Regions from separate parts of the Pseudoalteromonas sp. DY56-GL22 genome, predicted to be linked through region 1. Evidence: predicted binding sites of a transcription regulator. Region 1 holds the regulator's gene; each other region holds the start of a gene.
What was found. Region 1 encodes ArgR, which controls arginine synthesis, uptake and breakdown. Its sites were predicted from a motif close to ANTGAATANNTATTCANT; they were not measured.

Region 1 (4,744 bases):
TCGATGGTTGTGCACAGCGATACCCTCATCAGCTTTCTGGTGGCCAACAGCAACGTGTGGCAATAGCCCGTGCACTTGCTTACAAACCAAGTTTATTATTACTTGATGAGCCATTTTCGAATATTGATACACAAGTGCGTTTTGAGCTTATTGCAGATATACGCCGAATTATTAAAGCTCAGCAGGTTTCTGCGGTATTTGTTACTCACTCAAAGGAAGAAGCTTTCGCATTTGCTGACACGCTTGCGGTTATGCATGGTGGAAAAATAGCCCAACAAGGCTCTCCTGAGCAGTTATTTAGCCAACCTAACTCAAAGGTGGTTGCAGAGTTTCTTGGTACGGGCATATACTTAACGGCAAAAGTATTAACGCCAACTGAATACGAAACGGCGTTTGGTGTGGTTCACTCATTGACACCGAACAATGCAGATTGTCAGCAAGGTCAAGTGTATATAAGACCGCACCATATTCAGTTGTGTGAAGCTGCGCACAGTGACGCAAACAGTTTAACTATTTTGCACAGGCGCTTTATCGGTACGCGTTATGTATATCGAATTAATATTGCAGGGCAAGAGTGTGAAGTTGCTGCAGAGCAAGACCGCGTGTTAGCTGTTGAGCAACCTGTAAAAATAAAAATAATGCCGCACACAGTCAATTTTTTTCATGATTAGTAATAAATAACAATCTTGAATCCTTGGCTTTGTGCAAATAACGAGAAGCTAAGGATTCACTATGGCGCAAGCGCAATCTGGGATTTGTGCTGAAGCAAACTTACATGGTTTGCACCTGTTTTTTAATGTTTACGATGGCCACGATGAGTCATTACGTAAAAAACTAAAACGCGTTAGCGTCATTCAAGATGAGTTTGCTGATCAGTTCTCAGAAGCCATGCTATCGTGCGTGGTTGCCCTTGGTGCTCAGTATTGGCCGCATATCTTGCCCGAGTTTATTCCTAGTCAATTGCAAAGCTTTCCGAATGTAACTCACAGTGATCATGTGATGAGTGCCCAGCCATTTGATTTGTATGTACAAATTCGCTCAGACCGTGAAGATGTAAACCATCTATTTGCCCTGCAAATCCTAAAATTATTAACACCGGATGTTGAGCTGGTGGAGCAGGTCCGTAATTTTCGGTTTTTAGATGGACGTGATTTTAACGGCTTTATTTATGCAGGCGATACACCTCATGGCCGTCAAAAGCGTAGTACAGCACTTATCGACAAACCGGGTCACTTTGAAGACCAAGGCAGCTATATCCATGTTCAGCGCTTTGTGCATGATTTGAGTGTCTGGCAGCATTTATCGTTATCAGAGCAAGAGCAAATCATGGGGCGCACGCGTCTAGATAACACCTTGATTGTGCCTGCTGTAGAAACCAGTCATGCGGTTCGTAGTGAATTAAAAGATGAGCATGGCCAGCCACTATTGCTAAACCAAAGCATGCCATTTGGTGATGTGCATAAGCAGGGAATTTTAATGGTTTCGTGTGCTGCGCAAGGGGATGCGTTTGAGCAGGTATTAAAGAGTCGCTTGGGGCAGGGCGATTGCTATGATTATTGGCTCGATTTTACTCAAGCCGATATGGGATCTGCGTTTTTCGCCCCGTCAGTAAACTTCTTAAAGCAACTTTAAACGGTATCGAATAAAGTGCGCACGCGATCGAGCGTCACATCGATTTCAGAAATCTTCGCAGGGGCGATAAAAATAGTGTCGTCGCCTGCAATGGTACCGAGTACACCATCCGCCTTACCGAGTGAATCAAGTAAACGAGCAATTAATTGTGCTGCGCCTGGACTGGTGCGAATGATAATCATCATTTCGTTATGCATAATATCAATAACAAGCTGACGCAGCGGGCTTTTCGCTGTTGGCACACCCATCTCAGCCGGTAAGCAATAGACCATTTCTTGTTTTGCATTACGAGTACGTACTGCACCGAACTTGCTTAACATGCGAGAGACTTTACTTTGACTAATATTATCAAAGCCTTGCTCTTTTAATGCTTCGACAATCTCACCTTGTGAGCCGAAGTTTTCTTCTTTTAATAGCGCTTTAAACGCTTTGATCAGTGCTTCTTGTTTGTCTTGTGGTTGCATGTTGCCGTTTCTTTATTCATAAAATGTAGGGTAATTCTACACAACTCTGCATATTTATGCAGTATTAGTTTACAAAGTCGTCCAAAATGCTGTGTCTTTACAGCCAAGTTTACAACTATGGTCGAAATTATACGCGAAATAAGCAGGATAAATTTGTTTTTAGTCGCTAATTTCATTATCTTTAGGGCCACAAATATTTCCTACCTCAAATTACGGAGAATTCCAATGAAAGTTGCTGTTTTAGGCGCAGCTGGCGGTATCGGCCAAGCATTGTCTTTATTATTAAAAACAAGTTTACCTGCAGGTTCTGAATTATCGTTATACGATGTTGCCCCTGTTGTTCCTGGTGTAGCGGTTGATCTTTCTCACATCCCAACAGACGTTAAAGTTGAAGGCTTTGGTGCTGACAGCTTAGACGCAGCATTAGCTGGTTGTGATATCGTTCTTATCCCAGCGGGTATGCCACGTAAGCCAGGCATGGACCGTGCGGACCTTTTCAACGTAAACGCAGGTATCATCAAAACATTAGCTGAAGGCATCGTTAAAAACTGTCCTAAAGCGTTAGTAGGTATCATCACTAACCCAGTAAACGGCACAGTGCCAATCGTTGCTGAAGTATTCAAAAAAGCGGGTACTTACGATGCAGGCCGTGTATTCGGTATCACAACGCTTGACGTGATCCGTTCAGAAGCATTTGTTGCTGAACTTAAAGGTTTAAGCGCAACTGACGTTAAAGTTCCAGTGATCGGCGGTCACTCAGGTACGACAATCCTTCCTCTTCTTTCTCAAGTTGAAGGTGTTACTTTCACTGACGAAGAAGTTGCGGCATTAACTCCACGTATCCAAAACGCAGGTACTGAAGTTGTTAACGCTAAAGCGGGTGGCGGTTCAGCGACTCTTTCTATGGGTGCAGCTGCAGCACGCTTCTGTATGTCTTTAGTTAAAGGCTTACAAGGTGAAGAAGTAGTTGATTACGCATACGTTGCAGTTGAAAACGGTGACGCAGCATACTTCGCACACCCAGTTCGTCTAGGTAAAAACGGCGTTGAAGAAATCCTTTCTTACGGTGAGTTAAGTGCATTCGAAGAGCAAGCTAAAAACGACATGCTAGCTACACTTAACAAAGACATCCAAGAAGGTGTTGATTTCATCAACGGTTAATTCCGACAGATGATAGGCGATTTTTTAAATCGCCGAAAACAAAAAAGCCTGCAAATGCAGGCTTTTTTAATGGCTCGAATAAATAGTGTTTAGTGATCGCGGGCAACGGCGATACGGGCCAAACTCTCTAAGGCTTGTTTGTACGGTGTATCTGGTAAGAACGCAATACAAGCAATTGCTTTGTCAGCTTCTTGCTCAGCTTTTTGCATTGCAAACTCAAGGGCCTTAGTGTCAGCTAATGCCGCTAGAATGCTTTCTAAATGGTCCATACCATTACCAAGCTCAATTGCTTCGCGTACTAGCTTAACTTGCTCTGGTGTGCCTTTTTGCATTGCGTAGATAAGCGGTAGGGTAGGTTTACCTTCAGCTAAATCATCGCCAATATTTTTACCAAGTTGCTCGGCATCAGCGTTGTAATCAAGTACATCATCCACTAATTGGAATGCAGTGCCAAGATGCATACCGTATAAGTTTAATGCTTCAAGGGTTTGTTTGTCTTGCTCGGTAATAATTGCAGCAAGGCCGGTTGCAGCTTCGAACAATTTTGCCGTTTTGCTGTAAATAACCTGCATATAGCTTTGTTCTGTGGTGTCAGGGTCATTACAGTTCATTAGCTGTAATACTTCACCTTCAGCGATGACATTGGTTGCATCCGCTAAAATTTGCATGATTGGCATTTTACCTAGGCCAACCATAAGCTGAAATGAACGTGTATAGATAAAGTCACCGACCAAAACGCTCGCTGCATTACCAAACTCTGCGTTGGCTGTAGGCGTACCACGGCGCAAATGTGACTCGTCGACAACGTCGTCATGCAATAAAGTGGCGGTATGAATAAATTCGATGATAGTGGCAAGCGTAATATGGTCTTTGCCCTCATAACCAAGTGCTTTTGCCGCTAAAATGGCCAACATAGGACGAACGCGTTTACCGCCACTGTTTACTATGTATAAACCGAGTTGGTTAACCAATGCGACATCTGAGCGCATTTGGGCATGTATAAGTTGATTGACGTCATCCATTTCATTTTCGATTAACGTCTGGATAGCTTTTATATCCATTGATCTCCGAGCCAATATTTATGGGTATACGGGGCTGATTGTACAACAAAAAAAGCGCTTGCTCGATATTTTGTGATGATTCAGTAAAAAAACACTGTAAAGTTTTTTATTTGAGATCAATTTTGCCAAGATAAATTTATAACCTTGATTAATAAGTGATCAGCTTTTTGAATTTTAAAGGTGCGTATTATTAGCGTAATTTAATTGTCATGAGATCGTAAAAACCGCTTGGCATGTGGTGTTTTTAGGATAGAATAGGGGAAAATATTGAATTGCTCTCAATGCAGCTATTTTTTATTCATTTTATCGAAAAAGAGGCTTGCTAGTTTTTGCACATTAGCGTAAACTTCGCGCCCTATTGAAGAATATTTTAGTTGCGTCGATTTGAGGGCGCACAGACGGAGTTAATTATGTACGCGGTTTTCC
Region 2 (4,744 bases), on a different contig from region 1:
TTGTGGGTGTTGCTGGTACGACTGAAACGGGCAGCATAGATCCACTCAATGAAATGGCTGATTTAAGCGAAGAACTAGGTTGTCATTTTCATGTTGACGCTGCATGGGGCGGTGCAACCTTACTTTCTTCAAATTACCGCCACCTATTGAGCGGTATTGAGCGCGCTGATTCAATTACCATTGATGCTCACAAACAAATGTATGTGCCAATGGGAGCGGGTCTGGTGTTATTTAAAGACCCTGCAGCGACGGATGCTATTGAGCATCATGCGGAATATATTCTTCGTAAAGGCTCAAAAGATTTAGGCAGTCATACCCTTGAGGGCAGCCGCCCAGGTATGGCAATGTTAGTGCATGCTTGCTTACGTGTTATTGGCCGTAAAGGCTACGAGATGCTAATTGATCGCAGTATCGTGAAAGCGCGCACTTTCGCCGATATGATCAAGCAGGATGAAGATTTTGAATTAATCTCAGAGCCTGAACTTTGCCTATTAACCTATCGTTACGTACCAAAAGAAATCCAAGCGAAACTGAAAGAAGCTGACGAAGAAACTAAATTAGATATTTACGCTTCGTTGAATCGCTTTACTGCAAGCATGCAAAAGCGTCAGCGTGAAGCGGGTCGCTCTTTTGTATCGCGTACACGTTTAACTCCTGCAAAATATGACCATCAGCCCACCGTGGTTTTTCGTGTTGTATTAGCCAACCCGTTAACCTCTAAAGCAATTCTAAAAGATATTTTAGCGGAGCAAAAAGAGCTGGCGAAAACTGACCCGGTATTTAAAAAATATTTAAGTAAGTATATGGATTAACAAAGGGAGCGTGATGCTCCCGTTATTCACTAAAGCAGCTTGCTTTAATCATGTTACTGATAATCGCTTGTGATGGTTTAATTTTTTCCATCGCCAAAAACTCATCTGGCTGGTGGGCTTGGTTAATTGAGCCGGGCCCCATGACGATGGTTTCGCAGCCAAGCTGTTGAATAAAAGGGGCTTCTGTACAATAGTTTACAGCGACAGCGGGTTGACCTGAGATTTTTTCGGCCAGCTTTACAAGTGCTGTATCAGTGCTACCACTAAATGCTGGGATAGGTTCATGTATGTCGATAACGCTCACTGCATTTGGGTATTGGGCATTAATCTCTTCTGCAGCAGTTAGCAAAATGGCTTGTAGTTCTTGCACACTTAAACCAGGTAAAGGCCGCATATCAATGTGCATTTCACAGCAGCCACAAATGCGGTTGGCATTGTCACCACCATGAATATGGCCAAGGTTCAAGGTTGGGTACGGAATTTCAAAGTGCTCGACTGAATATTTATTCTTTAATTCTTCTTTGATGATTAACAGTTTTGTAATCATTTTATGCATGACTTCGATGGCGTTTAAACCACGTTCAGGATCAGAGCTATGGCCTGAGCGACCAATTACGCGGATCGCTGTACTCATATGACCTTTATGAGTAAATACTGGTGTCATATCTGTTGGCTCACCAATAATACAGCGCGCTGGTTTTAAGTCTGGGTGACGGCAAATTTGTTGCGCACCTGCCATTGTGGTTTCTTCATCGGCTGTGGCTAGGATTAATAGTGGCTCTGTTTGTTTAGTTTCATCAAGCTCGCTGATAGCCTGTAGTACAAAGGCAAAAAAGCCTTTCATATCAATACTACCTAAGCCATAAAGTTTATTGTCATGCTCGCTGAGTTTAAATGGATCGTAGTTCCAGCGGCTATCATCAAATGGCACAGTATCAGTATGACCTGCAAGCATTAAACCGCCATCTCCTTTACCGCGTTTAGCTAATAAGTTGTAACGGCCTTTGCCGTTTTCAAGCTCTGTTATTTCACATGTAAAACCCAGGCTTTCGCACCAGTCTGCGAGCAAGGTAATTACCCCTTTATTGCTCATGCACAAAGAATCTTCAATCGCACTAATTGAAGGGGCAGCAATTAGCTGCTGATACATAGATATAAAAGAGGGTAGCGACATAAAAAAATCCAAAAATAATTATTCAATCTAATTGCATAACAATATAAAAGTATTTATGATGAATATCAATTCACTTTTTGAGCATAAATATTAGCAAAGCTGTACGATGAACACGAAACGACGATAACCTGATTTGATTACTTTAGACAGTGTTTTTATTCGCAATTGAGCGAGTAATTTTAGGCGTATCGATAAACAGATTTAATAGGTAAAAGTAAGCAATGAATGTAGTGATTATTGGCGCAAGTGGTTATAGCGGCGCAGAGCTAGCAAGTTTAGTTGCTAAGCACCCCAAACTGACCCTACAAGCATGTTATGTGTCTGAAGGGAGTTTAGATAAAGGCAAATTATTAAGCGATTTATACCCTGAGCACCTTGGATTGTTAGAGTATCCACTACAACCTCTAACAGCTGAGGCTTTCCAAGATATCGAAAGCAATGCTGACTATGTATGCCTGTGTACTGATCACAAGGTCAGTGTTGATCTTGCTCCGAAATTTTTAGCCATGGGTAAAAAAGTATTCGACCTATCTGGTGGTTTCCGTTTAGCTGGGAATGAGGATTACCTGACTTATTACGGTTTCGCACATGAACACCCTACGCTTTTAGAGCAAGCAGCGTATGGTTTAGCCGAATGGAATAGCGATGCAATTAGTAAAGCGAACCTTGTAGCTGTCGCGGGTTGTTACCCAACAGCGGCTCTTAATTCTTTAAAACCACTTAAAGAAGCAGGGCTATTAGCTGATCAAGCCATTATTGTTAATGCGGTGTCAGGTGTTACAGGCGCTGGCAGAAAAGCCAGTGTTAACACGCACTTTTGCGAAGTGTCACTTGCTCCTTATGGCTTGTTTAACCACAGACACACACCTGAGATTGAGCAGCACCTTGGTCACCCTGTGTTATTCACCCCACATTTAGGTAATTTCCCTCGCGGAATCTTAGAAACTATTTATGTGCAATTAAAACCAGGCGTAACAGTAGAGCAAGTGAGCGCGGCGTATCAAGTGTTAGCTAACGAGCCGTTAATTCGTTTACTTGGCAATAAAATTCCAAGCATTAAAGGCGTCGCTAAACAACCATTTGTTGATATTGCATGGCAGCAAAAAGGTGAGCAACTCATCGTTATGTCAGCGATTGATAACCTTCTAAAAGGCGCAGCTGGGCAAGCATTACAGTGTATTAATTTAGCCATGGGTGAACCTCACCACACTGGTTTGGTAGGAGCGCTGTAATGAAAACTTGGATCATTAAAGTCGGTGGTGCTGTGTTAAATAGCGCAGATGCCGCAAAAGCGCTTTTTGATGTTTTAGCCTCTGAACAAGATAACTTTGTTATTGTTCATGGTGGTGGTGCCTTGGTTGATGCTTGGCTTAAAGACGCCGGCTTTGTAACTGCAAAACATCAAGGTTTACGTATCAGCCCAAATGAGCAAATGCCATATATTGTTGGTGCTCTTGCCGGTTGTGCCAATAAACAATTGATGAGCCAAGCAATCAGCGCTGGCCACAAACCTGTTGGTTTAAGCCTTTATGAAGCGGGTGTACTGGTATCTGAAAAACTTAAAGTATTGGCGCAAGTAGGTCAGTGCTCAGGTAGTTGTGACAGCGTGCTACCTAGCATGCTTGAACAAGGTCGTTTACCTCTAGTGAGCTCTATTGGTTTTGGGGAAGATGGCCAATGGTACAACGTCAATGCAGATGAAGCTGCAGCGGCTATCGCTAAAGAGCTTAATGCAGAACTTATTTTTATGACAGATGTAGAGGCTGTGCTTGATGCCAATAAGCAGCCACTACATCAACTTAATACGCAGCAAATCGAAACACTTATCCTTGAAGGAGTTATTCAGGGCGGGATGGAGGTCAAAGTAAAGACCAGCCTTCTTGCTGCCCAACATTTACGACGTGGTGTGTATATCTCAAGCTGGCTGAAGCCAGAGAACTTAGTCGCTTTATTAAAAGGCGAGCATGTAGGAACGAAAATTACACCATAGGTATTTCATGTTAAAAAATTTCTTAAATGGTCTTGAATTAGACCAAAAAGGCGCACTTAAATTACTAAACTTAGCGCAAAAAATTAAAGCAAACCCAACAGACTTCAGCCAAGCATTAGCGGGCAAATCAGTGGTTACCTTGTTTGAAAAGCCAAGTTTACGTACTCGTTTATCATTTGATATTGGTATTAATAAACTGGGTGGTCACGCAGTTTATTTAGATTCACAAAATGGTGCCATGGGCGCTCGTGAATCGGTTAAAGATTTTGCTCTTAATATCTCAACTTGGGCTGATGGCATTGTTGCTCGCGTGAATGCGCACAAAACACTGACCACACTTGCTGAATATTCATCGGTGCCTGTTGTTAATAGCCTATGTGATTTATATCACCCATGCCAAGCACTTGCTGACTTTTTAACGCTGCAAGAAGTGCATGGCGATGTTAGCAAACTAAAGCTTGCTTACTTAGGTGAAGGTAACAACGTCACACACTCTCTAATGCTATTAGCAGCCACTTTAGGTACTGATTTTGTTGCAGTTTGTCCTAAAGGTAGCTCGCCAGATTCGCAAATTCTTAAGCAAGCAGAGCAAATTGCAGCAATGAATGGTGCGTCTGTTATGGTGAGTGACAGAATTGAGGCGGCAGTTGGCGCAAATGCAGTCTATGCTGATACCTGGGTTTCAATGGGTGATAAAACACCGCTTGAGCAGGTAAAAGCTAAATATATGCCTTATCAGCTTAACCAAGCCCTATTAGAGAAAACCGG
Region 3 (4,744 bases), on a different contig from region 1:
CGCTAATCGTCTTCTTGAAGCGAAAAACTCAACTGCAATGTTAACGACTTTCAACGAAGTTAACATGAAGCCAATCATGGACCTTCGTAAGCAGTACCAAGAAGTATTCGAAAAGCGTCACGGTATCCGTTTAGGCTTCATGTCTTTCTACGTGAAAGCAGTTACTGAAGCACTTAAGCGTTTCCCTGAAGTAAATGCGTCTATCGACGGTGATGATATTGTTTATCACAACTACTTCGACATCAGCATCGCGGTTTCTACACCACGTGGTCTTGTTACACCAGTACTTAAAGACTGTGACAAGCTATCAGTTGCTGAAATCGAAAAAGGTATCCGTGAGCTAGCGCTTAAAGGTCGTGACGGTAAATTATCAATTGATGACATGACAGGTGGTAATTTCACTATCACTAACGGTGGTGTATTCGGTTCATTACTATCTACACCAATCATCAACTTACCACAGTCTTCAATTTTAGGTATGCACAAAATCCAAGAGCGTCCTATGGCTGTAAATGGTAAAATTGAAATCTTACCAATGATGTACTTAGCGTTATCTTATGATCACCGCCAAATCGATGGTAAAGAATCAGTAGGTTTCTTAGTAACAATTAAAGAGTTACTTGAAGATCCGACTCGTTTACTACTAGATGTTTAATCTGGTTGTATGAAAACTAAGCTGTGAACCTCGTTCACAGCTTTTTTTTTGCGCCTTTGGTCTAACTGGGGTTTTCATGTGGAGCCTTGGGATTTATACTAAGTGCGCAATTTGGGATAGCTGTTTATTTTGCATAAATATTCAGCTCTTTTAGTATAAAAAATTGGATAAAGCATCATGAATTTGCATGAGTATCAGGCAAAACAACTTTTTGCCGAATATGGTTTACCAGTTTCTCAAGGTTTCGCTTGCGATACACCTGAAGAAGCTGCAGCAGCTGCTGAGAAAATCGGCGGTGATATGTGGGTTGTTAAAACACAGGTTCACGCAGGTGGCCGTGGTAAAGCTGGCGGTGTTAAGCTAGTTAAAACAATCGACGAAGTTAAAGAGTTCGCTGCGAACTGGTTAGGTAAAAACTTAGTTACTTACCAAACAGACGAAAATGGTCAGCCAGTAGCTAAAATCCTTGTTGAAAGCTGCACTGACATCGCTAACGAATTATACCTTGGCGCTGTAGTAGATCGTGCTTCTCGTAAAGTTGTTTTCATGGCATCTACTGAAGGTGGTGTTGAAATCGAGCAAGTTGCAGAAGAAACTCCAGAACTAATTCACAAAGCTGAGATCGATCCACTAGTTGGTCCTCAAGCTTACCAAGCACGTGAGTTAGGCTTCAAACTAGGTTTAAATCCTACTCAAATGAAACAGTTCGTTAAGATCTTCATGGGTCTTGCTAACATGTTCAACGATTTCGATTTCGCACTATTAGAAATCAACCCGCTAGTAATCACAGACGAAGGTAACCTTCACTGTCTAGACGGTAAAATCGGTGTAGATGGTAACGCGCTTTACCGTCAACCTAAAATCCGTGAAATGCACGATCCTTCACAAGAAGACGCGCGTGAAGCTCACGCTGCAAGCTTCGAGCTTAACTACGTTGCACTAGACGGTAACGTTGGTTGTATGGTTAACGGTGCAGGCCTAGCGATGGGTACTATGGACATCGTAAACCTTCACGGTGGCAAGCCAGCTAACTTCCTAGATGTTGGTGGCGGTGCAACTAAAGAGCGTGTATCTGAAGCATTCAAGATCATCTTATCTGACGACAACGTTAAAGCTGTTTTAGTTAACATCTTTGGTGGTATCGTACGTTGTGACATGATCGCAGAAGGTATCATCGGCGCAGTTAAAGAAGTGGGTGTTAACGTTCCTGTAGTAGTGCGTTTAGAAGGTACTAACGCTGAACTTGGTCGTGAAGTACTAGCTAGTTCTGACCTTAACATCATCGCTGCTGAATCACTAACAGACGCAGCTGAAAAAGTTGTTGCTGCTGCGGAGGGCAAATAATGTCTGTATTAATCAATAAAGATACAAAAGTTATCTGTCAAGGTTTCACAGGTGGCCAAGGTACTTTCCACTCTGAGCAAGCGCTTGAGTACGGTACACAAATGGTTGGTGGTGTAAGCCCAGGTAAAGGCGGTCAAACGCATCTTGGTCTTCCAGTATTCAACACAGTACGTGACGCTGTTGAAGCAACTGGCGCAACTGCATCAGTTATCTACGTACCAGCACCTTTCTGTAAAGATGCAATCTTAGAAGCTATCGATGCTGGCATCGAGCTAATCGTTTGTATCACTGAAGGTATCCCAACACTAGACATGGTTGACGTTAAAGTTAAGCTTGATGAAACTGGTGTTCGTATGATCGGTCCTAACTGCCCAGGTGTTATCACTCCGGGTGAAACTAAGATCGGTATCATGCCTGGTCACATCCACAAGCCTGGTAAAGTAGGTATCGTATCGCGTTCTGGTACTTTAACTTACGAAGCGGTTAAGCAAACTACTGACGCTGGTTTCGGCCAATCAACATGTGTTGGTATCGGTGGTGACCCAATCCCTGGCACTAACTTCATCGACGTTTTAGAAATGTTCGAAAAAGACGAGCAAACTGAAGCTATCGTTATGATCGGTGAAATCGGTGGTACTGCAGAAGAAGAAGCTGCAGAATACATCAAGCACAACGTGACTAAGCCTGTTGTTTCTTACATTGCTGGTGTTACTGCACCTGCAGGTAAGCGTATGGGTCACGCTGGTGCAATCATCGCAGGCGGTAAAGGTACTGCTGATGAGAAATTTGCTGCTCTAGAAGCTGCTGGCGTAAAAACTGTACGTTCATTAGCTGATATCGGTAATGCACTTAAAGAGAAAACAGGCTGGTAATCAGTTTTAATCTCTTAAAAAGGCTCGCTTATGCGGGCCTTTTTTGTATCTAACATTTTTTTGTTCCCTACAAGAAAATTCCAACCACAAATTAAGAATAATAATGCTTTATTTGTGAATATAAATTCTCTACACTTGTGGCTTGTATAGTTGTTTTGATTAAAACATTCGACTTTAATAAGGTAAATATTACGTGCGTACCACAGAATTGGTAGATGGATTTCGCCAGTCAACCCCATACGTTAATGCTCACCGCGGTAAAACATTCGTTGTTATGCTTGGCGGAGAGGCGATCGATCAGTCTGGTTGTCGCAGCATCATCAACGATGTCGCGCTATTAACTAGTCTTGGTATTAAGATTGTTTTAGTGTTTGGTGCTCGCCCACAGTTTAACGCAGCGCTTGAACAAGTTGGCATAACTAGTCAGTTTCATAATGAGATACGGGTAACTGATAACGCAACATTTGATGTGATTAAAAAGGTTGCGGGTGCAATGCAGTTCGATATAACCGCGCGTTTATCTACGTCTTTAAGTAGTACACCTATGTCTGGCTCATTTTTAAATGTGGTGAGTGGTAATTTTGTTATTGCTCAGCCTTTAGGGGTCGATGAAGGTGTTGACTATCATCATTCAGGTAGAGTGAGACGTATCGATGTTGCGGGTATTCGCCACCAGTTAGATAACAACGGAATTGTTCTGCTTGGGCCAATAGCGGCGTCTGTTACAGGTGAAAGCTTTAATTTAACTGCTGAAGAAATTGCTACGCAAGTAGCGCTCAAACTACGTGCCGATAAAATGCTTGGCTTTTGTAAAGAAGCCGGTATTTTGGATGAAAATGGTGAGGCGATTGCAGAGCTAATGCCAAATGAAGCTGAGCAGCTTCTAGTAAACTATCGTAAGCAACCTGACTCATGTGTAAGCGCAACCGTATTCTTACAAGCTGCAATTGATGCTTGTCGAGGTGGCGTACATCGTTGCCATCTTGTTAGTTACAAAGAGGATGGCGCACTATTACAAGAGCTGTTCTCTTTAGATGGTATTGGTACACAAATCGCACCGCAAAGCTCTGAGCAATTACGAAGTGCCAGTATTGCTGATATTACCGGTATCATTAACCTTATCAGACCCCTTGAACAGCAAGGCTATTTGGTGCGCCGTTCACGTGAACAGCTAGAAATCGAAATTGAACAATTTACGGTTATCGAGCGTGATGGTCTTATCATAGCCTGTGCGGCTTTGTATCCGTTTGCAGATGAACAAGTAGGGGAGTTTGCAAGTTTAGCTGTTCACCCCCAGTACCGAGATGCCGATCGTGGTAGTTATCTACTGCGATTTATTATTAACAAGGCTAAACGTGCAGGTTATTCGCATTTATTTGCTCTCACCACACGCAGCATTCACTGGTTTTTAGAGCAAAGCTTTGAAATAGTGACAGTTGATGAACTACCTGCGAAGAAAAAAGCGCTTTATAACCATGAACGCCGCTCTAAAGTATTGCGTCTAGATTTAACTAAGCTAGGGAATAAGAGGTGACGCATGCGCATCACCTCTTATACTCTTAATATTGATAGTTAATGTGCTGATAAAAACGCACGCGTAAATCTTGCCGAGTTGGATTAAATGCCAGCTCGTCAGTAACTTCATTTATCGCACTTTGCACTTGATTCATAAACTTACCATAACCAATGTCATGCTTGTCTTTATCAGCTGCGGCAATCACAAAATGTAGTGAATCTACAAGTTGATTTGCATCCCAATACTGTTGTAATTGCACCTGCTCAGAGCTGCAATCAAAGGTTAGTTTTTGCAGTTCGCTGTTACTTTGTGCGTTATCAATATTGCTATTACGAACAATAGGGCGGGTACCGTTAG
Region 4 (4,744 bases), on a different contig from region 1:
GCGTTGTTAATGCACGCATAATTGGCGGCTGAATAATTGGCACAAGTGCCATATATGAATAAGCCGCTACTGCTATTGCACCAAGTAAATCAGGTGCCAGCTTAGATGCTAAGAAAATAGCTGTTGGACCATCTGCTCCACCAATAATGGCAATGGCCGATGCATCTTGAAGTGTAAACTCAAAACCAGGAATAAAGTTAAGTAGAATTGCACCAAATAAAGTAGCAAAAATACCAAACTGTGCAGCCGCGCCTAACAGCAACATACGCGGATTTGCTATCAAGGCACTAAAGTCTGTAAGCGCCCCCACGCCCATAAAGATCAAAAGTGGGAACACCCCAGAATCAATCCCGATATCGTACACGTAATAAAGCAAACCACCCGGTTCAGATAACCCGGCTACAGGAATATTAGTTAAAATAGCCCCAAAGCCGATAGGTAATAACAATAATGGCTCAAATTTACGGGCGATTGCGAGATATAATAACCCGCAACCTACCGCAATCATTATTAATGCAGGAAAGGTAAAGTTAGCAATACCTGTCGCATGCCAGAGGTTTAAAACACCATCCATCCTCTGCCTCCTATGCTAGCGCGATTAGCGCATCGCCAGTGGCAACAGAGTCGCCCTCTGCTACTAATACTTCAGCTATTGTACCTGAGTGTGCGGCGCGAACTTCTGTTTCCATTTTCATTGCTTCCATTATGATAACCACATCACCTTCATTTACTGTTTGGCCAGCTTTTACTTTCACTTTGAAAATATTGCCTGCTAACGGCGCGTTTAAGGTTTCGCTAACAGACGCTGAGGCAGATTGAGGAATTAACTCACTGTCTTTTAGAGTTACTTCTTTTAGTTCACCACCTTGCGCTACAACGACATCGTAAACTTTACCGTCAACTTTAACGCTGTATTGCTCTGCTTTTGCAGGACTTGAAGCGGCTGGTTTGCTTTCTGACTTAGCAACTTCACCCGTTGGAATTGCTTCAAACGCATCAGGGTTGTTACGGTTTTTAATAAACTTAAGGCCAATTTGAGGGAATAATGCGTAAGTAAGCACATCATCAATCACGTCATCAGCAAGCTCTAAACCTTGCTCTTTAGCTTCACTTAATAACTCTGCTTCAAGCTTCTCAAGTTCAGGCTCAAGCTTATCAGCAGGACGGCAAGTGATTGCTTCAGCGCCATCTAGTACACGTTCTTGCAGCTCTTTATTCATTGGCGCTGGTGTTGCACCATACTCGCCTTTAAGGACACCCGCAGTTTCTTTAGTGATGGTTTTATATCGCTCGCCAGTCAAAACATTAAGTACTGCTTGAGTACCAACAATTTGCGAGGTTGGTGTAACGAGTGGAATGTAACCTAAGTCTTCGCGAACACGCGGGATCTCGAGTAATACTTGATCAAGTTTGTCAGCAGCACCTTGCTCTTTAAGCTGATTTTCCATATTAGTTAACATGCCGCCCGGCACTTGCGCTAATAAGATACGTCCATCAACGCCTTTAAGGCTACCTTCAAATGCAGCATATTTCTTGCGTACGTCACGGAAGTAAGCAGCAATTTCTTCTAATTGGTTTAAATCAAGGCCTGTGTCTCGCTCAGTGCCTTCTACAATTGAAACGATGGTTTCTGTGGCGCTATGACCATAGGTCATACTCATTGACGAAATAGCCGTATCAAGCATATCGATACCTGCATCGATCGCTTTTTGGTAAGTTGCAGTGCTTAAACCTGTGGTCGCGTGGCATTGCATCGCAATAGGAATAGACACAGTTTCTTTTAAACCTTTGATCAACTGTTCACAATCATAAGGCTTTAATAAACCTGCCATATCTTTGATACAAATTGAATGACAACCAAGATCTTCTAGTTGTTTTGCAAGCTCAAGCCACATATCAAGCGTATGTACAGGGCTTACTGTGTACGAAATAGTACCTTGGGCATGAGCACCTACTTTAACAGCAGCTTTAATGGCAGTTTCAAGGTTACGCACATCGTTCATCGCATCGAAAATACGGAAAACATCAACACCGTTTTTGTGGGCACGCTCAACAAACTTTTCGACTACATCATCAGCATAATGACGGTAACCTAGAAGATTTTGTCCGCGTAGTAGCATTTGTTGCTTAGTGTTTGGCATTGCCGCTTTTAGCTCGCGAATACGTTGCCAAGGATCTTCACCTAAATAACGGATACACGAGTCAAACGTCGCACCACCCCATGATTCAATTGACCAATAACCCGCATTATCGAGTTTTTCTGCCATGGGTAGCATGTCGTCTAAGCGCATACGCGTTGCCAAAAGAGACTGGTGTGCGTCGCGCAATACTAGTTCGGTTAGTTTTAATTTAGCCATGTTTAAGCTGCCCCGTTATTTTTGTTTATTTCGAAATTGAGCAATTGCAGCGCTGATTGCTGCAATATGTGCCTGTGGCACACCCTGTTGAGGTTGAACTTTTGCTGTACGCGTAGGTTCTGCAGTTGCAGGATCATCAAATCGACCCACCAGCTTTGACATTAAAGTGACTGCTGAAATCAAAATAGTCAGAAAAACAAACACGCCTACCATGCCTGTCACCATCAAACTGGCCGCAGTGGTGAGTAATCCACCTATATCCATACGACTCCCCTAGCTTACTTAAAATAAAAAGTTATTTTTGTTAAATAATTATGCACCAATAATAACAAACAAAATTCATTTGTATAGCACCATTGTAAATTGGTAAAACCAATTAAATTTAAAATAACATGACGTACATATAATTAACACCCTACTATTAGCGCATTTAAAGCCCCGCTATAGATGATATAAATAATCAATATAGCCAGTCGTTATATGCTGAACTATTAATTAATAGCAACAAAATGGCTAAAAACCACACACAACAAGGTGTTAGAGGTAGCCAACCCAAATAAAGTTAAATTGGTCTTACCATTTATTGATGCATTATCTCTTTTTCTCATGCATCTCAATATGAAAAAATATCACTATGAATAAGTTACATGCTTACTCGTAAAAGTTACCAAATGATGAACCCTCTAAAGAACAACAAAAACACACAACCCATTGAAATATATAAAATAAAAGCTCTGGCACGGAACTCGCTTCAGTTACATCGAACTTAAGAAAATTTAAATAGCCAAGGAGACCACTATGTTACGCTGGACAATTACTTTTCTAGTTATCGCGTTAATCGCAGCAGTGTTAGGTTTTGGCGGTATCGCAGGAGCCGCTGCAGGCATCGCTAAGATTATCTTTTTTATATTTTTAGTATTACTTGTTATTTCGCTGGTATCAGGAGCACTTAGAGGCAACGTCCCTAAGTAGTTAAAAGCAGATAACCACTTACTTTATTTTTAAATTTACAAGGAATTTCATTATGAAAAATTCAACTTTAAAAGCCGCAACTATCGCCCTATTTTCAGGTCTTTTCATCATGGGTTGTGAAGACAACTCTGCTGAAGACGCAGGTGAGCGTATTGACGAAGCAATTACTGATACACAAAATGCAGTTGAAGATGCATGTGAAGAAGTAAAGGAAGGTGTTAACGCAGAAGAAACTAACTGCTAATAGCACACCATACTTAAGAAAAGCGGCCAAGTGCCGCTTTTTTGTTTTTTAAATGATGCATGAGATCTGAGATAATCGTAGGAATGGTTTTAACCGTGAACTTTTGGCTATAGCGTGAGTTTTTCGGCGTTAAAACGCCTCCTACAAGTCTTAACTTGGGTTTAAAGTCTGATGACTTTATAAACCACCGCGCGAAATAAATTTCACGCCTACGTGAGCCTCAAACTCGATAACTTTAATCTTTCCTCTAGAAATTCGCTAACTTGTTGGGTTTTAATCTGATAGCTGACAGCTGAAAGCTAATAGCTCCTCTCTCTAGAAACTCGCTAACTTGTTGGATTTTAATCTGATAGCTGACAGCTGAAAGCTAATAGCTCCTCCCTCTAGAAACTCGCTAACTTGTTGGGTTTTAATCTGATAGCTGACGGCTGAAAGCTGATAGCTCCTTTCTCTAAAAACTCGCTAACTTTCAGCTTTCATTTACAAACCTTAGTGAGGGGCTCGTTTGTCGTTACACTTGCTATATGCCATTGGCCGTCGATAAAACTTACTTTTGCGACATCGCTTACAGCAAAATCTCCGGGGACATTTAAACGCGTTAAGTTACTCGCTAACGGCTGCTGACAATATGGGCCGGTATCGCCATGCATTACAAGCACAGGCTTCTTAGTGTGCTTTGCAAAGTCGCTGATGGCATCTCGGTATAGTTTAAATGCATCACATTTAGAGCGCTGCGATTCACTACAGGCGGGTTTACTGCTTGGGTGGTAAATATCAGCCTGAAAGCCAAACACATAGGCCTTAGCATCTTGTTGAACAAGTGCTTGTTTTAACCAAATTAAGTTGTACTTATCACGTTTGTCAGCGGCATCAAGTGCTGCGTTTTTGTCACTTTTTAAAATTTGCGAGCGGCCATTAAAAGTGCCCGGTATATGCAAAGTACGAAACTCAATACCATCAAACTGCCAACGGGCATTCTCTAGCATTTCAGCTTGTGTGGCATAACCCTGTAATTGCTTCGCTTTTTGTGTATAAGCCTCGTCGAACATTAGGCCTTTAACAAAGCTTAGCCGCTCAAGCTCATCAAAACGTACCGATAGCTTTTCTCGGTCACAATCGGTCCATTCATTATCACCTGGGGTATAAATAAAAGGCTGTTTGGTCAACGACG

Region 2: argC (N-acetyl-gamma-glutamyl-phosphate reductase) is a predicted target of ArgR. The motif match lies at 2,044-2,061, and genes of this name have one in related genera.
Region 3: argA (amino-acid N-acetyltransferase) is a predicted target of ArgR. The motif match lies at 2,985-3,002, and genes of this name have one in related genera.
Region 4: NO991_RS08015 (OadG family protein) is a predicted target of ArgR. The motif match lies at 2,661-2,678, and genes of this name have one in related genera.

The regions. Positions count from the first base shown of each region.
Region 1 covers NZ_JANHZR010000007.1:37,727-42,470, forward strand. The annotation lists gene NO991_RS15245 (ABC transporter ATP-binding protein) at 1-671, shown strand, start outside; gene NO991_RS15250 (Dyp-type peroxidase) at 733-1,632, shown strand; gene argR (transcriptional regulator ArgR) at 1,629-2,096, opposite strand; gene mdh (malate dehydrogenase) at 2,322-3,257, shown strand; gene ispB (octaprenyl diphosphate synthase) at 3,347-4,318, opposite strand; gene rplU (50S ribosomal protein L21) at 4,729-4,744, shown strand, end outside.
Region 2 covers NZ_JANHZR010000003.1:250,155-254,898, reverse strand. The annotation lists gene panP (pyridoxal-dependent aspartate 1-decarboxylase PanP) at 1-812, shown strand, start outside; gene argE (acetylornithine deacetylase) at 835-1,986, opposite strand; gene argC (N-acetyl-gamma-glutamyl-phosphate reductase) at 2,208-3,218, shown strand; gene argB (acetylglutamate kinase) at 3,218-3,976, shown strand; gene NO991_RS09045 (ornithine carbamoyltransferase) at 3,984-4,744, shown strand, end outside.
Region 3 covers NZ_JANHZR010000002.1:363,632-368,375, forward strand. The annotation lists gene odhB (2-oxoglutarate dehydrogenase complex dihydrolipoyllysine-residue succinyltransferase) at 1-655, shown strand, start outside; gene sucC (ADP-forming succinate--CoA ligase subunit beta) at 833-1,999, shown strand; gene sucD (succinate--CoA ligase subunit alpha) at 1,999-2,871, shown strand; gene argA (amino-acid N-acetyltransferase) at 3,065-4,405, shown strand; gene NO991_RS05580 (DUF3083 family protein) at 4,431-4,744, opposite strand, start outside.
Region 4 covers NZ_JANHZR010000003.1:19,392-24,135, forward strand. The annotation lists gene NO991_RS08005 (sodium ion-translocating decarboxylase subunit beta) at 1-574, opposite strand, end outside; gene oadA (sodium-extruding oxaloacetate decarboxylase subunit alpha) at 585-2,357, opposite strand; gene NO991_RS08015 (OadG family protein) at 2,373-2,621, opposite strand; gene NO991_RS08020 (DUF1328 domain-containing protein) at 3,156-3,329, shown strand; gene NO991_RS08025 (hypothetical protein) at 3,382-3,573, shown strand; gene NO991_RS08030 (hypothetical protein) at 4,050-4,744, opposite strand, start outside.